2 regions of the Intestinibacillus sp. Marseille-P6563 genome follow, and region 1 is predicted to be linked to the other one. Evidence: a T-box and tRNA genes for the amino acid it is inferred to sense, from the RefSeq annotation. Region 1 holds a T-box; the other holds one or more tRNA genes.
What was found. A T-box is a leader RNA that pairs with one kind of tRNA and senses whether it is charged. The one in region 1 lies ahead of pheS (phenylalanine--tRNA ligase subunit alpha), so its partner is inferred to be a tRNA-Phe.
Positions count from the first base shown of each region.

Region 1 (9,687 bases):
AGAAGTTCGGCGCACCGCTGATCACCAACGACGGTGTAACCATTGCAAAGGACATCGAGCTGGACGATCCGTTCGAAAACATGGGTGCACAGCTGGTTAAGGAAGTATCCATCAAGACCAACGACACCGCTGGTGATGGTACCACGACCGCAACCCTGCTGGCACAGGCATTTGTTCGTGAAGGTCTGAAGAACCTGGCAGCTGGCGCAAACCCGATGGTTATGCGTAAGGGCATGAGCAAGGCAGTTGACGCAGCAGTAAAGGCAATTGCAGAAAACTCCAAGAAGATCAATGGCACCGCAGACATCGCACGTGTTGGCGCAGTTTCTTCGGGCAGCGAAGAGATCGGTACCCTGATTGCTGAGGCGATGGAGAAGGTTTCCACCGATGGCGTTATCACGGTAGAAGAGTCCAAGACCGCAGAGACCTACTCGGAAGTTGTAGAAGGCATGCAGTTTGACCGCGGCTATGTAACCCCGTACATGGTTACCGACACCGAGAAGATGGAAGCTGTTCTGGATGATGCCATGGTGCTCATCACGGATAAGAAGATCTCGGTCATTCAGGACCTGCTGCCGCTGCTCGAGCAGATCGTAAAGTCTGGCCGCAAGCTGCTGATCATTGCCGAAGACATCGAAGGCGAAGCACTGTCCACCCTGATCGTAAACCGTCTGCGTGGCACATTCACCTGTGTTGCAGTTAAGGCTCCGGGCTTCGGCGACCGCCGCAAGGATATGCTCCAGGATATCGCGATTCTGACCGGTGGTACCGTAATTTCGGAAGAAGTTGGTCTGGACCTGAAGGATGCAACGCTGGATATGCTCGGCCAGGCTCGTCAGATCAAGGTAAACAAGGAAACCACCACCATCGTAGATGGCGCTGGCAACTCGGAAGACATCAAGGCTCGCGTTGCAGCGATCCGTGCTGCAATCGAAAAGACCACTTCGGACTTCGATCGTGAGAAGCTGCAGGAGCGCCTGGCAAAGCTGGCTGGCGGTGTTGCTGTTATCAAGGTTGGCGCTGCAACCGAAGTTGAAATGAAGGAAATGAAGCTGCGCATCGAGGACGCACTGAATGCAACCCGTGCAGCTGTAGAGGAAGGCATCGTTGCTGGCGGCGGTACCGCTTATGTCAATGCGATCCCGGCTGTGGAAGCTCTGATCGACACCGTAGATGGCGACGAAAAGACCGGCGTGAAGATCGTTATGCGCGGCCTGGAAGAGCCGGTGAAGCAGATCGCTGCAAACGCTGGTGTTGACGGCGCAGTTGTTCTGGAGAAGATCAAGACTTCTGGCCAGATCGGTTACGGCTTTGACGCATATGCTGAGAAGTACGGCAACATGATTGAGGCTGGTATCGTAGACCCGACCAAGGTAAACCGTTCGGCTCTGCAGAATGCAGCTTCGATCGCTTCCATGGTTCTGACCACCGAGTCCATTGTAGCGGATAAGAAGGAGCCCACTCCTCCGGCACCGGCTGCACCGGACATGGGCGGCATGTACTAATAAAACAAAAAGCTGGACGAAAATCCAGCTTTTTTTATTCTTCTTTTTGCTGTACAACCTGCGAAAATTGATATAGGATGAACAGCGAGAGGGAGGAGAAAATCAGACTGCAGATGGTGGGTAAAAGTGGAACTTTCGAAAGCTCAGCCAGAAAGACAACGGGAAGGGCAATGAGTTTCCAGTAAAATGCCCAGTGCAGCCGGTCTTCCGAGAAATCATATTCGTTGGGCACGATGGTTTCTCCAAGCCCCCAATAAAATTGATAGTCTGCGATCATCGAAAGAATCGCAAAGCCCACCAGAAGTATAAGGGACAGGATGACGAGGGGCAAACCATTGGGGGAAAGCAAGGAAGCCAGCAAAAAAAGTGTCAGAATCATAATGCCTACTATACTGATGACAGTATACCGGAACGCCTGCTGCATCCGCCTGCTCAGAAAACGTAACTTTGAAAGCGCATAAAGCTGCAAGATTAGGGAGCCAATCAACACACATAAACGGATAAAATTCAAAAAGGGAGCGCCATATAGAATATTTTCGGAAGATGGTATGAAGTTCTCCGCAAGCGCAAGAAGGCTGCCAATGAAATACAGCCGCAGTAGTGGATAAAGCGGACGACTCATAGGAATCCCTCCTCATATTGGATGATATGGTAAGTATAGCATGAATCTGTAAAAGAGGAAAGAATTTCATGGAAACAATCGGGTAACAGAATAAAAAAAGCAGCCCATGGCGAAAGCCATGGGCTGTTTGCGGTTTAGTTATTCAAGTAGAACGAAACCAACTCTTGCATGAGTTCGTCGCGGTCGATCTTACGGATCAGACTGCGGGCATTGTTGTGGTTGGTGATATAAGTCGGGTCCTCCGACAGCAGATAACCGACGATTTGGTTGATGGGATTATAGCCCTTTTCTTTCAGGGCATCATAAACCGTGGTCAGAATCCGCTTCATCTCAACATTGGAATCGTCCACGAGAGTAAATTTCCGAGTGCCTTCGAGCATGTTCTGCATCCTCCTTTGCTCCATGTTGCTACTTTAATGATAATACAGAAACTACCGATTGTAAAGGGCAAAGTGGGGATAAAAACCAAAAAATTAGGGAAAAAGTTTTGCTGTGTGGGTACGAATCAGCTACGCAGTGCAGCGCCAAATTCGCTTTCGAGTGCAGCAATGGCTTTCTGCATCGCGTTGTCGCATTCTTCGTCCTTGAGCGTGCGGTCGGACGCGCGCAGGCTCATCGAATACGCTACCGACTTCTTGCCTTCCGGAATGCCCTTGCCCTTGTACACGTCGAACAATTTGACGCTTTCCAGAATGGAACCAGCTGCTCGCTCGATGGCCTTCTGCATGGAAGCTGCCGGGACAGCATCGTCGACCAGAACCGCAATATCGCGGGTGGAAGCCGGGAACTTGGGCAGCTGCTGATACAGCTTGACCGAATCGATGGCATCATACAGCGCATCCATAGCCAGTTCTGCGGTCAGCACTTCGGTGTTGAAACCATACTTCTTAGCAACCAGCGGATGTACCGCACCGAAGGTGCCGAGCAGCGCGTCGCTCGCATAGACCTTGGCGCAGCGGCCCGGGTGATAGGACGGATTTTCGGAATCGGCTACAAAGGACACGTCCTTGATATTCAGTTCGCGGCAAAGTGCCTCGATAACGCCCTTGAACTGGAAGAAGGGCAGGCGGCCGTAGCTGCCCAGGGTGAGGATCTTTTCCTCGTGCGGGAGCTGGTCGGCGTCGGCCTTACCGTCCTTGACGACCGGGGTGTAAATGGTGCCCAGCTCATAGAGCGATGCGGTCGGATTGCGGTGCGCATGGTTGTGCGCCAGCGAGTCCAGCATAGACGGCAGAACGGTGGTACGCATGACCGAGAAGTCCTCGCCCAGCGGGTTGAGGATGGTGGTCGAAATACGGCGCGGGTCGTCCGCCGGCAGGGCAATGGCGTCGTAGAACTTGGGGCTGATGAACGAATGGCTCATCGATTCGTCAAAACCAGCTGCCAAGCAAACACCGGCTGCCGCGCGTTCCATCTGCTGGCGCGGAGACAAGCCGCCCTGGGTGGTGTCACCGGCGTACAGACGCACCGGAATGTTGTCATAACCATACATGCGCGCAACTTCTTCGGCCAGGTCGCACATACGGGCAATATCAATACGGAAGGACGGGATAATGACCTTGTCGCCCTCGACCTGGAACGCCAGACGCTTGAGCAGCTGCTTCTGTACATCAGCGGACAGGTCGGTGCCTAGCAGAGCATTCATCTTGTCCGGCTCAAACGGCAGGGTCTTGGGGGTCAGGTCAGCGGCACAGACATCCACGACGCCGTCGATGACTTCACCGGCGCCCAGTTCTTCGACCAGTTCGCAGGCGCGCAGAACGGCCAGCATGGTCAGCGACGGGTCCAGACCCTTTTCAAAGCGACCGGAGGCCTCGGTGCGCATGCCCAGTGCCTTAGCAGTCAGACGGACGGTTGCGCCGTGGAAGCAGGCCGATTCAAAAACGACTGTCTGGGTCGCATCGGTGATTTCCGAGTTGGCGCCGCCCATGACACCAGCGACCGCGATCGGCTTAGCGCCATCGCAGATGGCGAGCATTTCAGAAGTAATCGCACGGTCCTGGCCGTCCAGCGTCTGGATGGCTTCGCCCGGCTGCGGGCGGCGGACCACGATCTGGCCGTCCGACAGGCAGGCATAGTCAAATGCGTGCATGGGCTGACCATATTCGAGCATAACATAGTTGGTGATGTCGACGATGTTGTTGATCGGGCGTACACCAGCCGCATGCAGACGCTCACGCATCCAGGCCGGGGAGGGCTCGATCTTGATGTTCTTGACAATCTTGGCCGTGTAACGTGGGCACAGTTCGGGCTCATCCACACGAACCGAAACATAGTCCTTGATGTCGCCGCCGCAGCCTTTGACCACCGGCTCCTTGACAGAGAACGGACGCTCAAAGGTCGCCGCGGTTTCACGCGCCAGACCGATGACGCTCAGGCAGTCCGGACGGTTGGAGGTAATTTCAAAATCGGCGACATATTCATCCAGACCCAGAACGCCCTTGATGTCCACACCGACCGGGGTGTCCTTGGGCAGGAACAGGATGCCGTTATCGCACGCATAGGGCACACAGCCGTGGTCCAGGCCAAGCTCCTGGAACGAGCACATCATGCCGTTGGAAACCACGCCGCGCAGCTTGCCCTTGGTGATCTTCACCCCGCCGGGCAGGGTGGACTTATGCAGGCAGACCGGGCAGATCTCGCCGACCGATGCTTCGGTGACATTGGGCGCACCGGTGACGATCTGGATGGGTTCTTCCTTGCCCGCATCGATCTGGCAGATGACCAGATGGTCGGAATCCGGGTGCTTTTCAACCGACAGGATTTTGCCGGTTACGACATTGTTGATCTCTTCGCCGAGGTAATCGACGCACTCGACCTTGGAACCCGACATGGTCATCTTTGCGTCGTATTCCTTGGGGCTTACGCCGTCAATATTGGTGTAATCTTTCAGCCAGGAAAGAGGCAGTTTCATAGTGATTGCGCTCCTTTTATCGATTTAAAGTTCAGTTTGCGGCGCCTATGGCGCAGGAAAGGCCGAACGGCCCGTAAGCGCGTGAGCGCTTAGAACTGGTGCAGGAACCGCACGTCATTTTCATAGAACAGACGGATGTCGTCGATCTTGAAGCGGCCCATAACCGTGCGCTCCAGGCCGATGCCAAAAGCGTAACCCGAATAGATCTCCGGGTCGATGCCGCTCATCTCAAGCACCTTGGGGTGTACCATGCCGCAGCCCAGAATTTCGATCCAGCCTTCGCCCTTACACAGGCGGCAGCCTTCGCCGTGACACTGATAGCACTGGATGTCCATTTCAGCCGACGGCTCGGTGAAGGGGAAGTGGTGCGGACGGAAACGGACGACCGTGTCGTCGCCGTACAAACGCTTGGCAAACAGCTCCAGAATGCCCTTGAGGTCGCTCATCGTGATGCCCTTGTCGACTACCAGACCTTCGATCTGATGGAACAGGGGAGAGTGGGTCGCATCGACCGCATCCGAACGGAACACACGGCCGGGCGCAATGATGCGGATGGGCGGCTGGGTCTTTTCCATGACGCGCACCTGCATGCCCGAGGTCTGGGTGCGCAGCACGACGTTATCCGAAACATAGAAGGTATCCTGGGTGTCGCGCGCCGGATGGTCCTTCGGGATATTGAGCGCTTCAAAGTTATAGTGGTCGAGTTCGACCTCCGGACCTTCGGCGATCTGGAAGCCCAGACCGATGAAGATGTCCTTGATCTCATCGAGGACAACGGTCAGCGGATGCTTGTGGCCGAGAACGACTTCTTCGCCCGGCATGGTGACATCCAGCGTTTCGCTCTTGAGTTTTTCTTCGAGCGCCAGACGCTCGATCTTCTCCCCCTGTTCTTCGAGCGCGGCTTCGACCGCTGCGCGCACTTCATTGACCATCTGGCCAACGACCGGACGCTCTTCGGGCGACAGGTTTTTCATGCCCTTGAGGATGGCGGTCAGCTCACCCTTTTTGCCGAGGTACTTGACGCGCACCGCGTCCAGATCGCGGGCGTTCGTCGTTTCGCCGAGCTCCTTCTTAGCACTTGCAAGAATGGCTTCCAGCTGTTCTTTCATAGGTTGTTACACTCCTTAAATGGAATTTTTACGTTTTGAGCGATGGCACAAAAAAACGGCTTCCGTCCCATAGGACGAAAACCGCTGTTTCCGTGGTACCACCTACGTTCGCAGGCAGATAGGCCCTGCGCACTTGTGCGCCCGGTAACGGGGGCGGGACGGGCGCGCCTACTGCATGTTCAGCACGCCTGCTCACAGGGGAACTTCGCATTGCGTCCTTTGGGGCGGCTTGCAGCCGGTGACCGCCGTTCTCTGGCAAAGGGAGCGCCATCCTACTTTTCCTGTTCATCGCAGATAAACATATATATTATATATAGCACGACTCGCGGACAAATTCAAGGGTCATTTTTGCAAAAAGGGATTTTTATTCGAGAAAATCCGGGTGCTGGCCCGACCAGCCGGTCTGCGGCATGGTATCCAGTCTGGATACATCGGCGTCCGACAGGGTGAACGCGAAAACATCCTGATTTTGCTGCATGTGTGCCAGCGAGGACGCCTTGGGTAGCGGCAGCACGTTCTTTTGCAGCGCATAGCGCAGGCAGAGCTGGGAAGGGGACACCGCATATTTGGCGGCCAGTTCGGTCACAAGCGGGGTACCCAGCACGCGGGTGCGGCCCATGGGGCTCCACGCTTCGACCTGGATGCCATGCGATTGACAATAGTGGACCGTGTCCGGCTGAGTGTAGCCAGGGTGGAATTCAATCTGGTTAACCATGGGAGTGACTGTGCAGCTTTGCCGAATCACTTCGATATGATGGGGCAGGAAATTGCTCAGCCCGATGGCGCGTACCTGCCCGGCCTGATAGAGTTCTTCGAGTGCGCGCCAGGTATCCTGGCAGAGCTGTTCCCAGTTCGGCGTGTCCCGGTCCGGGCGCGGCCAGTGAATGAGATAGAGGTCGAGATAATCGGTGCCCAGCCGCTCGAGCGAGCGGGCAAAGGCGGCTTTGACGGCCTCATAGCCCATTTCATCTTTCCAAGCTTTGCTGGTCAGGAAGAAATCTTCCCGGGGCAACCCGCAAGCAGCCAGCGCTTGGCCGAGAAACGGTTCGGTACCGTAAAAGGAAGCCGTATCAAAGTGGCGGTAATCGGCCTCGATGGCGCGGGAGATGACGGCCGCGGTTTGATCGGCCGCCGCTTTATAGGTGCCAAAGGCAACGCAGGGGATGCGCACGCCGTTGTTTAAAACGAAGCAATCGGAAATATGCTGCATGAAAAGCCCTCCTTTGTAAGATGTGAAATCGTTATTGGCATCTTAGCATGGGGCCCGGAAAATTGCAAGCGGACAAACTGGCAAAAATTTTTGAAAAAAAGAATTGACAAGCTAGGCAAAAATGGGTATACTAAATAAGCACTGATTCGGTACCATAGCCAAGCGGTAAGGCGTGGGACTGCAACTCCCTGATCCCCAGTTCGATTCTGGGTGGTACCTCCAGAGCATATGCCGCCGGATAAGTTCCGGCGGCGTTTTTTGTTTCCGGAAAGGAGAGAAATCGCATGAGCCGATTGTTTACCATTCTCGGTGCGGGCAGTGGACAACCCACCGATTTGACCCGGCAGGCGCGCGAGGCCATGGCGCAATGCACCCTCCTGCTGTCGACCGACCGTCTGGCCGGACAGTTATCCTCGCTGGGCAAAATCCAAACCTGCCCGACCGGCAAGCTGGCCGAAACCGCCCTTGCCGCGCCGGATGAGCGGGTGGGAATTCTGGTGTCTGGCGACACAGGCTTTTTCAGCGCCGCGAAAACGCTGCAAAGCGCGCTGCAAGCGCAGGGCGATGTGGAGATCGTGTGCGGCTTAAATAGTATGCAGATGCTGTGCGCCAAGCTGGGCATATCTTATGACGATGTGGTCTGGCTCAGTCTGCATGGCCGCAAGGGCAGTCTGCTCGGCGCGGTGAGCTACAACCGCAAAGTATTCGCGCTGACCGGCGGCGCGCAGAACGCGCAGGCGCTGTGCCAGTCGCTGGTGGATGCCGGCTTGGGCGGCGTGCGCGTGTCGCTGGGCGAAAATCTGGGCGCAGCCGATGAACGCATCCAGACCGGCACCGCCGAAGAACTGGCCAAGGAACCCTGCGGCAATCTGGCCGTTTTGCTGATCGAAAACGATACACCCGGCCAGACCGGGCGCCCGATCTATGACGAAGATATGGAGCGCGGCAATGTGCCCATGACCAAGCAGGAAGCGCGCTGGGTCGGGGTCAACCTGCTTGATTTGCGTCGGGACGACATTGTCTATGACATCGGCGCGGGCACCGGCTCAGTGTCTATGGAGATGGCGCGGCGGGCGTCGGTCGTTTATGCGGTCGAGCGCTCGATCGATGGGATCGCACTGATTGACCGCAACCGCCGGGAACTGGGATGTTTCAATGTGCTGCCCATCGAGGGCGAAGCACCCGATGTGCTGCAAGGTTTGCCGGCACCCGATGCGGCCTTTATCGGCGGCAGCGGCGGCACACTGTACGAAACGCTGTCCCTGCTCAAAGACCGCAATCCCAAGATTCGTGTGGTCGTGAGCGCGGTATCGCTGGAAACTCTGAGCGATGCACAGATCGCCCTGGGCGCGCTGAACTTTGAGCAGATCACCGTCAGCCAGATCAGCGCTGTGCGCGGCAAGAAGGCCGAAGGCAGCACACCGTTCCAGGCAAACAACCCGATCTATTTGCTGTATGGCGGGCCCAAGCGGTAGGAGGAGCGTATGTTGACAACATTGTCGGTCGCGCTGGGCTTTGCGCTCGATACGATTTTTGGCGACCCGGACGGGGCCTGGCATCCGGTCTGCGCCATTGGTGCGCTGATCTCCAAGACCGAAAAGCTGCTGCGTCGGCTGTTTCCGCAAACGCCGCGCGGCGAAAAGATCGCCGGGGTGGTGCTGTGGTGCATCGTGTGTGCGGTCAGCTATACGGTTCCGTTTGCGATCCTCTTTTTGCTGCGCGCGGCCAATCCCTGGCTGGCTTTTGCGGCCGAAACCCTGTTTTGTTATCAGATTTTCGCCCGGAAATGCCTGATGCAGGCCGGGGAAAAGGTCTATACGGCGCTGAGCCAGTCGCTCGCCGAAGGGCGCAAGGCGATTTCCTATTATGTGGGCCGCGACACCGGGAGCCTGACCGAAGAGGGTGTCATCAAAGCGGCCGTGGAAACCATTGCAGAAAATACGACCGATGGCGTGATCGCTCCGATGTTTTTCATGCTCATCGGCGGCGCGCCGCTTGCATTCTTATATAAAGCGGTCAATACGCTGGATTCCATGGTGGGGTATCATAACGAAAAGTATGAGCATTTTGGCTGCTTTTCGGCGCGGGTGGACGATGTGTTCAATTTCATCCCCGCACGCATTGCCGCCGTGTGCATGATTGCAGGAGCGGGCATGCTCAAGTTTGACAGCCGCAATGCTCGTCGCATTTTTAAGCGTGACCGCTTCTGTCACAAGAGCCCCAATTCCGCGCAGACCGAAGCTGTTTGCGCCGGAGCGCTGCACATCCAGCTCGGTGGCAGCGCGCAGTATTTCGGACAGTATGTCCATAAGCCGACCATCGGCGAT
Region 1 covers NZ_UWOD01000001.1:409,043-418,729, reverse strand. Annotated here, with positions in the region: gene groL (chaperonin GroEL) at 1-1,505, shown strand, start outside; gene EFB11_RS02110 (hypothetical protein) at 1,540-2,127, opposite strand; gene EFB11_RS02105 (IreB family regulatory phosphoprotein) at 2,262-2,507, opposite strand; gene pheT (phenylalanine--tRNA ligase subunit beta) at 2,633-5,041, opposite strand; gene pheS (phenylalanine--tRNA ligase subunit alpha) at 5,131-6,150, opposite strand; T-box leader at 6,218-6,448, opposite strand; gene EFB11_RS02090 (aldo/keto reductase) at 6,515-7,360, opposite strand; tRNA gene EFB11_RS02085 (tRNA-Cys) at 7,509-7,582, shown strand; gene cbiE (precorrin-6y C5,15-methyltransferase (decarboxylating) subunit CbiE) at 7,645-8,835, shown strand; gene cbiB (adenosylcobinamide-phosphate synthase CbiB) at 8,845-9,687, shown strand, end outside.

Region 2 (9,687 bases), on a different contig from region 1:
CTTGTTCAGCTCCGCCCGGCATAGCGCAGGTGTCAAAATCGCAAAACTGCATAAACAGATGATGGGCTGTGCCCCGCTCGGCCGGGGTCAAGCCGCGTTTCTCCTGCGCAAAGCGCGGCTGCCGCAGCGTAACCTCGGGACGCGGCAGTGGGGTATCCTCGGCCGCTTCGGCGGCCTTGTAGCTTTGCCCCACCCCGGTGGCGGTCAGCTTGGCCGGGATGTCCTGCAAATAAGGATGTACATAATCCAGCCGGGTATTGACAACCGGCCGTTCCTCTTCGGTTTGGTCGGCATCCGCTTGGGCCCGCCCAGCTTCGAGTGCTTCGGGCGTGACCACCCGGATGTCAAACACATCGGGTGCATCCAGGTCGGGCAGGCCGTCAAATCCGGCCATCTGCCGGAGCGCATCCCCAGCCGGATGGCGCAGCAGCGGCAGCAGCAGCCACGGCAGCGTGGAGCGCATGCGCGAGAGCGCATAGGGCGGCAGCCGGTCCATCCGCGCCAGGGTCGCCCATTTTTGCAGGTCTTTGTTAAGCCGCGCCCCGGCGGCGGTGATAATCAGCTTTTCCTCGGCACGGGTCAGGGCAACATATAACACGCGCAATTCCTCGCTGACCGCTTCCCGCCGGGCGCGCACGGCCACCGCCTGCCGCCACAGGGTCGGATACTGCACCCCGCGTGCCAGGTCGCGGCACTTGGGCCCCAGCCCCAGTTCGGGATGCACCAAAACCGGCGCGCGCAAGTCCTGCTCGTTGAACGACTTGGCGCAGTCGGCCAGGATGACGATCGGAAATTCCAGTCCCTTAGACTTATGAATGGACATCATGCGCACCGCGCCGCCACTGCCGCCCGCGCGGACGGTCTGCCAGTCCTCGCCACGCTCGGCCATGCCGCGCAGCAAGGCGGTGAATCGGAACAGACCTCGGCTGCCGTTTTCCTCAAAGGCGCGCGCCCGCTCGAAAAAGGCGAGCAGGTTGCGCTGGCGCTGCTTGCCGTTCGGCAGCGCACCATAGACGCCGAGTGCACCGTACTGGTCATACAATCGCTGCACCAGCGATGACACCGGCAAATCGGTCGCCAGACGGCGCAGGGTGTCCAGCTGCTGCAAAAACAGGGCAGCTTTTTCGTTCCCCGCTTCGGCGGCCAGATGCAGGGCGTCAAAGAAGGCGGCTTTTTTGTCTGTGAGCCGCACTTCGGCCAGCTCCTGCTCGGTAAAACCGATGAGCGGCGAGCGCAGCAGGCCGATGAGTTCGACATCCTGCCGCGGGTTGTCGATGACATGCAGGAAAGACACCATGGCCGCAACCTCGCTGGTCGCGAGCAAGCCGCTCGACTCGTCGGTTTCGGCACTGAGGCCGATTTTTTCGAGTGCCTGCCGGTAAATGGCCGCCTTGCGGCTGATCGAACGCAGCAAAATCACGATATCCCCCGGCGACACCGGGCGCGTGGCGTCCTGTCCACGGTCATAGACCGGCAAGCCATCACGCAGCAGCTGCCGGATGCGCCCCGCGACCAGTTCGGCTTCCAGGACGGTCTTGTCCTCCTCGCCGTCCGCGGTGTCGAGCAGCAGCACCTCGGTCTTGTAGCGGCTGTCTCCCGGATTCGGGTAGTCCGCGCCGACATAGAGGGCTTCGCGGTCGGTGTAAGCCAGGTCGCCGACCTCCTCACACATGACGCGGCGGAAGATATAATTGGTCGCGTCCAGCACCGCCGCCCGCGAACGGAAGTTGCGCGTCAGGTTCAGCTTGCGCGGCGCGCCGTCCTCTGCCCCGTCCGCGTCCGGCCAAGCGCGGTATTTTTCCAGAAAGATATAAGGGTTGGCCAGGCGGAAACCATAAATGCTCTGCTTGACGTCGCCGACAAAGAATAGGTTGCGCCCCTCGCGGCTGACCGCACTGAAGATGGCTTCCTGCACGGCGTTGGTGTCCTGGTATTCATCGACCAGGATTTCGTCAAACCCGGCCGTGACCGACCGCGCCAGCGCGGTCGGCTGGCCGTTTTCGAGCAGCAGCCGCACGGCGAAATGCTCCAAATCCCCGAAGTCGGCCACGCCCCGCCGCAGTTTTTCGTCGGCGAACGCGCGTCCAAAGGCGCACACGGTGGCGACCAACGCGCCCATGGCGGGCGCGACCAACGCCCGGTGGGCCTGTTCGGCCCCTCCGTCCACGGCCAGCAGGCTGGTTTGAATACGGGCGCAGGCGTCCTTCCACTCGTCGCGCAGGCCCTTGATGTACTCCTGAAAGGCTTTGTCCTCGTACCCGCGGACGGCGCCCAGGCGGTCGTGGGTGATGGACTGCGCGGCCGCGACCGCCGCATCCCAGCCTTTGCCCAGGGCGTCCAGTAAGGCACGGGCATGGGCTTCGTCGGCCAGAAAGGCCGGGCCGTAGGCGGCATTCAGGTCGCCGTCGGTTTCCAGTTCGCCGAGCGCCAGCTTCAGGCAGTCCAGACCGTATTCGGCCGCGCTACGGGCTTCGTCCAACAGGGCGGCGCGGTGCTTTTCGCTGTTGCCCTGGAACATGGACTCGACCTCGCTCAAAAAGGCGTCCGGGTCGGCATGGCTCTGGATTTTCTCAAACACCTCGAGCACGACCTGGCTCAGCCGCTTGTCGTCCCGTCCGGCCGAAAGCAGGTCGCTCAGGGCTAAAAAGCCCTCGTCCTCGCTGTCGTACCCGGCTTCGAGGACGGTTTCCATGCACTCCTCCTGCATTTCCGCCCGTTCGCCCTCGTCCGCAATGCGGAAATCGGGTGGCAGGCCGAGGGTAGCGAACTGTTCGCGCACCAGCTGCAAGCAGAAGGCATGGACGGTCGTGATCTGCGCCCGGTGGACGAGCAGCAGCTGGCGGCGCAGCCGGGCATCGTCCGGCCGCTCGCTCAGGCGTTTGGTAATGGCATCCGCGATCTTGCCGCGCATTTCGGCGGCTGCCGCGCTGGTGTAAGTTACGAGCAGCAGACGGTCGATGTCAGCCGGGTTTGCTTCATCGGTCAAGCGGCGCAGCACCCGCTCGACGAGCACCGCCGTCTTGCCCGAACCGGCCGCCGCCGACACCAGCAGCGCGCCGCGGTCTTCTTTAATGGCCGCCCATTGTTCATCCGTCCACTTCGGCATGGTCCTCCCCTCCTTCCTCGAGTTTTTCCCAAAATTCGCTGTCCTTTAAATGGGCGAGCGCGCGCACCCGGTCGCCCAGTGTTTCGTCAAACCGGCAGGCGGCGCGGAATTCGCACCAGTCGCATTGCAGCGCCTGCCCATGGCGGCAGGGCGCGGCGTCGATGCTGCCCGCCTTGAGTTCGCGGCCCATCTCGATCAGCTTGCCCTGCGCAAACCGCGCCAGACGGCCAAACCGGGCCAGATCGGCCACGGCCGACGTGGCCGACAGCGTCGGCGCCGGGTCGGGATTCTTTTTGGTGGGCTTGGCCACTTTGAGCTTGACCGGCAGGAACCGGCTCTCGTCGGCAAGGCCGTGCTCCATGGCTTCCAAGAGCGTTAAATCGTCGCTGACCAGCCCGCTGCGGCGCAACGCCTTGTCCTTCAGGGCGCGCAGCTTGTCCTCGTCCGGCTCGTCGGCGTCCAAGTCCATCACCTCGTCGCGCGCCGGGATGTACAGCACGCCCGCGGCCTCGATGCCGTCCAGGTCGGCGGCCAGCTTGTGGCGGTAGCGTTCCAGCCCCTCCCGCTCGATGGCAAAGAGATAAATGATGAGCTGCAAATTGAGGCCATTCCAGACGTCCGAGAGCGAAAACGACTTGTAGCCGCTTTTGTAGTCCATCACGCGCACATACAGCCGTCCGCCCCTAACATAGCCGTCCACGCGGTCGGCCGTGCCGCTCAGGTAGACCGCGTCCTCCCCTTCCGCGCAGCGCACGGGCGGCAGGTCGCCGTCAAAACCGAATTTCAATTCATAGTCAATGGGCGAAAAGTCCGAGTTTCGCATTTCGTCCAGCACGTTTTCCAAAATGCCGCCCATCATCTTGACCAGCCGCCGGAACAGATACCGGAACCGCGCGGTCTGCTTGTCCAGACTGCCGAGGTAGGTCTCCACATAGGTCTGCACCCATTTCTTCATCGTGCGGCGGACGGTATCGGCGTCTGCGCCGCGCGCGCCGTCCGGGGTCTTATCCAGATCGGCCAAAGTATTTTCCAGGACATAATGGATGAAGGTGCCGGTTTCGGGCGCGGCGAAGGCTGCGCGGCGGCGGGGCTTGGCGCGCAGGCCGTGGCGCATAAAGAAGGCGAACCGGCAGGAATAGAACAAATCGACCCGCGACGCGGTCAGGCCGGGGATTTTGCCGTACAGCCCCTCGACCGTTTTGCGGTCAGCCACCGGCCCGCGGCTAATGCGTGCATTTTTGGCGCGGTGCACGCGCTCATCCTCCGCAAAATAATCAAGCGCCGCCTGCTGGGCCGAGGTGCGTGCGCCCTCGGACAGGGCCGCGCAGGCCAGTTCGACCGCCGGACGGTCGGCGCACAGGCGGTCGGCATCCGCTGCCCCGGCGCCGGTCTCCACCGGCAGGCCGGGCAGTTTTAACCGAAACGCCCCCAGCAGATAGGACGGTCGCATCTCCTTGCCGTCCGCCCCGGCCAGATGGCAGGACAGCAGCAGGCTTTCGGTCGGGCAGGCCAGGGCTTTGTAGATGGTCTCCTGCTCCATGAGCATGCGCTCAGCGCCCGACGCCGACAGGCTCAGGCCCAGATTATCGAGCGCTAAGCGGTCGTTGTCGCTCAAAATGCCCGCGCTCGCGGGCGCCTTGGGCAGCAAGCCGTCGTTGACACCGAGCAAAATCACGTGCTTGAACCGTCCCCCGCCGCATACGCGGTCGATGGCGCCGCAGGTCACGCGGTCGAGCGACACCGGGATGGAACCCACGTCGTACTCACCCAGCACCAGCGGGAACAGGGCGGCGAACCGCTCCAAATCCATGGGGCTATCGCCGCACACCCAGGCCATTTCCTCCATGGCGGTGACGAGAATTTCCCACAGCTGGCGGTATTCGTCGGCCAGCTGCAGTTCGCCCGCCTGCTCATACCCGGCTGCGCGGTCGGCCATGCGGTCAGGCGTGCCCTGAGCGGTCAGAAAATCATAGAGCGCCTGCAAAAATTCGCGCGCCAGTCCGACTTCCCGCAGGCCGTCGGCCAGCGCGGCAAAGGGTGCTGCCGCACGTGCACGCAGCGCGTTGAGTTCGTCCAACTCCTGCTGGGCCGCTTCGTCCATCTGGTAGCCGTAGCCGTCCGGGTGACCGGTGAAGTCGGTGCGCCAGGCCGACGCGCCGCGCACCCGCCAGGCGAGCACGTAGTTTTCCAGCCGGTCGATCTCATCTGGCTCCAGATTGCACAGCCCGGTTTTCAGACACCCGAACACATCCTCATACCGCCAGCCACCGGTCACGACCGCGAGTGCGCCGGTCACCAGCCGCAGCGGTGGGCGGGTGAGCAGGTCGGCCTTGGCGCTCTGGAAGATGGGCACATCATATCGCGCCATGGCCATTTGCAGGGCCGCGGTGTAGCGGTCCCCGTCCCGGGAAATAACGGCAAAGTCGCGCCAGCGCGCCCCGGTCTGCTGGACGGTGCGACGGATGTAAGCCGCCGCGTGTTCGCACTCCTCGAAGGGGTTGGACGCATAAAACAGGCGGACGCTGTGCCCGTCCGAAGGGGTAGGCGTCGAGGTCGGCAGCAGGCCTTCGCGCTCCAAAACCGCCAAATCGTGCGGTTTTTCGAGCTTGCATTCGCCAAAATCGGTCACATCCGCCGGTTTGCCGACACGGGACGCCATGCGCCGCAGCAGGCGCACGGTCTTATCGGCGGATACAAACAGGTCGGGCTCCTTTGGGTCGACGGTGACCGCCGCGGTCAGCGACAGGCCCAGATGCAGCAGGGCGTCGAGCACCGCGACTTCCTGGGGGGTAAAGGACGCGAAACCGTCCACATAGACCTCGGCGCCGCGCAGAACGGTGCTTTGGGGCAGCAGTTCTGCCATGCGGGTGAGCGCGTCGCGCGGGTCGGGCAGGGTATTGTCGCACAGCGCTTCATAGGCCGTAAATAGCTGGGACAGGTCGCTTAACTTTTCGGCGAGCGCGGGGGCTTCCTCGCGCAGCTCGCCCGCGGCGCGGAAGGTGTCCTCGGGCCGCACGCGGCAGGTCTTGCACTCGTCGATGATGGTGAGCATCTCTTTGACCAATTCGGGTTTGTCAGCCAGACCGCGATAGGTGGACAGGCCGGCGTCCACCCGGCGGGCGGCTTCGGTCAGGGTCAGCAGCCGGCCGGCCGGGGTGAGGGCCACATCGGCTAGGCCCCCCATCTCGGCAAATACCCGCCCGGTCAGGCGGGAAAAGGTGATAACCTCGGCCGTGCGGCCGCCGTGGTTATTGGTTGCCTGTGCCAGCCGCCGCTCGTAGGCGTGGGAAAACAGTTCCGGGACAAGCAAGATCTGCCGACCTTCGCCTTGTTCGGCTTTTTGCGCGATTTCGCGCAGGATGGCGGTGGTTTTGCCGCTCCCGCCGCGCCCGATGAAAATGCGCATGGGGATCCCTCCTTTTGTGCTGGGATTGTGATTGGTTTCAGCATAGCATGACGCGGGGCGGACGGTCAAGCGAACCCTGCCGCCATGGTCTGCAAAGACGCGGTAAAATTTCTTTCAAATTTTTTTGAAAAACCTGTTGACAAATGGCGGATTATTGGGTATATTTATTAAGCGCTTTGCAAGTGGCCCGGTAGCTCAGTCGGTTAGAGCGCTGGCCTGTCACGCCAGAGGTCGAGGGTTCAAGTCCCTTCCGGGTCGCCACTTTCATTCGCCTCTGTAGCTCAGTCGGTAGAGCAGGGGACTGAAAATCCCCGTGTCGGTGGTTCGATTCCGCCCGGAGGCACCATAGATGCGGATGTAGCTCATCTGGTAGAGCGCCACCTTGCCAAGGTGGAGGTAGCGAGTTCGAGCCTCGTCATCCGCTCCAAACAAAACCACTATCTTCGGATAGTGGTTTTTTGTTCTTTTAAATTGTCCGGCGGGGGCGTATAATGAAAGCATCCCCAAAATCCGGAAGGAGGGCATCTCATGGATTCGCTCGACCAAAAGGTCTTTGAACTACTCGCGCGGCCCCAGCGGCAGGAGGAACTGCGCCGCCAGCTGCCGGGTGTCGGCAAACAGGCGCTTGCCGACTGCATCCAGCGCCTGACCGCCAGCGGCAAGATCGTCAAAAACAAAAAGAACCGTCTGGCCCAAGCCGCCCATTACGGTTATATCGCCGGCACGTTCCTGGCGACCGAGCGCGGCTTTGCCTTTGTCGCCCCGGACGAAAAGGACGACAAGGGCGATATTTTCATCCCGCCCCACGCGGACGGCGGCGCCTGGCAGGGCGACCATGTGCTCGTCCGGCTGGGCGAGGACGGCCGCCGTCGGGATGGCACCCGCCGCCGCGAAGGCGAGGTGGCACGCATCCTGGAACGCAGCCGCGCCGAAATCCTAGGCGCGGTGCGTCAGCGCGGCAAATCGTTCGTTTTGGAGCCGTCCAGCAAGAAATATCCGTCCGAAATCGTACTGCCCAAGGCCCATCTGGGCGGGGCGCAGCCGGGCGACAAGGTCGCGGTGCGCATGATGTATTACGGCGAAGGCCGGGTGCTGCCGCAGGCGGCTGTCGTGCAGGTTTTTGGCAAAAACGGGACCATGCAGGCGTCCATTGCGGCCATTCTGCATGAAAACGGCATCCAGGAAGCGTTCCCAGAGGATGCGCAGCAGCAGGCCGGTTCGCTGGGCGATCGCGTCCCGGCAGATGCCTACGCCGGACGGCGCGACCTGCGGGACGAACTCATTTTCACCATCGACGGCGACAGCGCCAAAGACTTTGACGACGCCGTATCGCTCAAGCCGCTCGCGAACGGACGCGTGCAGCTCGGCGTGCACATCGCAGATGTGTCACACTATGTTACACCCGACAGTCCGCTTGATGCCGAAGCCTACCGCCGCGGCACTTCGGTCTATTATCCCGGCCACGTGGTGCCCATGCTGCCGTTTGCCCTGTCCGACGGGCTGTGCTCGCTCGTGCCAGGGGAGGACCGGCTGGCCTTTTCGGCCTTCCTCGAAATTGGGCCGGATGGCCGCTGCCACAAGGCCGAGTTTGCCAAATCGGTCATCCGCTCCAAGGCGCGCATGACCTATAACAACGTGAATAAAATCCTGGACGGCGACGCCGAACTGTGTAAAAAATACGATTTTCTGGTGGATACCGCCCGGAAAATGGCCGATTTGGCCGACCTGCTGCGCCGCCGGCGCATGGAGCGCGGCGCGCTCGATCTGGACATCCCAGAAGCCGAAATTGCGGTGGACGAGCAGGGCGAACCGGTGGATGTATTTTACCGTCCGCGCGGCCGCGCCGAAAAGATGATTGAGGAATTCATGCTCCAGGCCAACGAGGCAGTCGCCCAGTTCATGGACACCCACAACCACCCGGCGGTGTACCGCGTGCACGAGAACCCAGATCCGGAAAAGCTGCGCGTCTTTGCCCAGTTTGCCCGGCCGTTCGGCCATCGTATCGACCCCTCCAAACCGCAGGACACCCGCCAGCTTCAGGCCGTGCTCGACCAGGCGGCGGGTGATCCGCGCCAGCGCGCCCTGCCGACGCTATTGTTGCGTTCGCTTGCACGCGCACGCTATTCGGAGGAAAACCTGGGCCATTACGGCTTGCAGGCCAAGTATTATCTGCATTTCACCTCGCCCATCCGGCGGTATCCCGACCTTGCCACCCACCGCATGCTTACGCGTGCGCTCGATGGCGCGGCCTTCACCCGCGCCGACTACACCTTTGTCGAAAACGCGGCCATCCAGTCGACCACCCGCGAACTTGCCGCCGACACGGCCGAGCGCGAGATTGACAAGCTGTATATTGCCGCCTATATGGAGCAGTTCCTCGGTCAGGAATTTGACGGCGAGGTGTCGGGCGTGCAGGCATTCGGCCTGTTCGTCGCCCTGCCGAACGGCGCCGAGGGCCTCATCCGGGTGGAAGCGCTTCCCGGTTACTACGAATACGACGATCAAAAAATGGTGCTATTCAATCGCAGTGGGGTGCGCTACACCATCGGCACGCCCGTGCGCGTGCGCTTGATCGGCGCGAGCCGCGCCAGCGGCCAGATCGACTTTGCACTCGCCGGGGAAGGGGGGAGCGCTCCATGCCCGGACTGATTCTCGAGGGCGGCACCTTCCGCCCGGTGTTCTCCTGCGGCGTACTCGACGCCCTGCTCGATGAGGGGCTGATGTTTGACTACATGTCCGGCGTGTCGGCCGGCATCACCTATGCCTTTTCCTATCTGGCCCGCCAGCGCGGCCGCAATCTGCGCATCTTCACCACCTATCGCAACGACAAACGCTATCTGTCCATGCGGAATTTCGCCAAATGCGGATCGATCTTTGGGCTGGACTTTGTCTTTGACGAGGTGCCCAACCGGCTGGTGCCCTTTGACTGGGAAACTTTCCGCCGCTATCCGGGGCGGGTACGGGTCGGCGTGACCAACGCGCTGACCGGCAAGGCCGAATATCTGGACGGCATGCAGCTCGACCGGCCGTGCACCCTGCTGCGGGCGACCTGTGCGCTGCCGCACATGTTCCCGCCCATTGAGATTGACGGCACGCCCTACTATGACGGCGGCGTAGCCGACTCGGTGCCCATCGCGCAGGCGCTGCGCGACGGCAGCCGCCGCAATCTGGTTAT
Region 2 covers NZ_UWOD01000002.1:1,407,709-1,417,395, reverse strand. Annotated here, with positions in the region: gene addA (helicase-exonuclease AddAB subunit AddA) at 1-3,106, opposite strand, end outside; gene EFB11_RS15155 (PD-(D/E)XK nuclease family protein) at 3,087-6,512, opposite strand; tRNA gene EFB11_RS15150 (tRNA-Asp) at 6,697-6,773, shown strand; tRNA gene EFB11_RS15145 (tRNA-Phe) at 6,783-6,858, shown strand; tRNA gene EFB11_RS15140 (tRNA-Gly) at 6,864-6,939, shown strand; gene rnr (ribonuclease R) at 7,041-9,161, shown strand; gene EFB11_RS15130 (patatin-like phospholipase family protein) at 9,149-9,687, shown strand, end outside.
Region 2: it encodes a tRNA-Phe, which carries the amino acid that the T-box ahead of pheS (phenylalanine--tRNA ligase subunit alpha) is inferred to sense. The anticodon was not compared.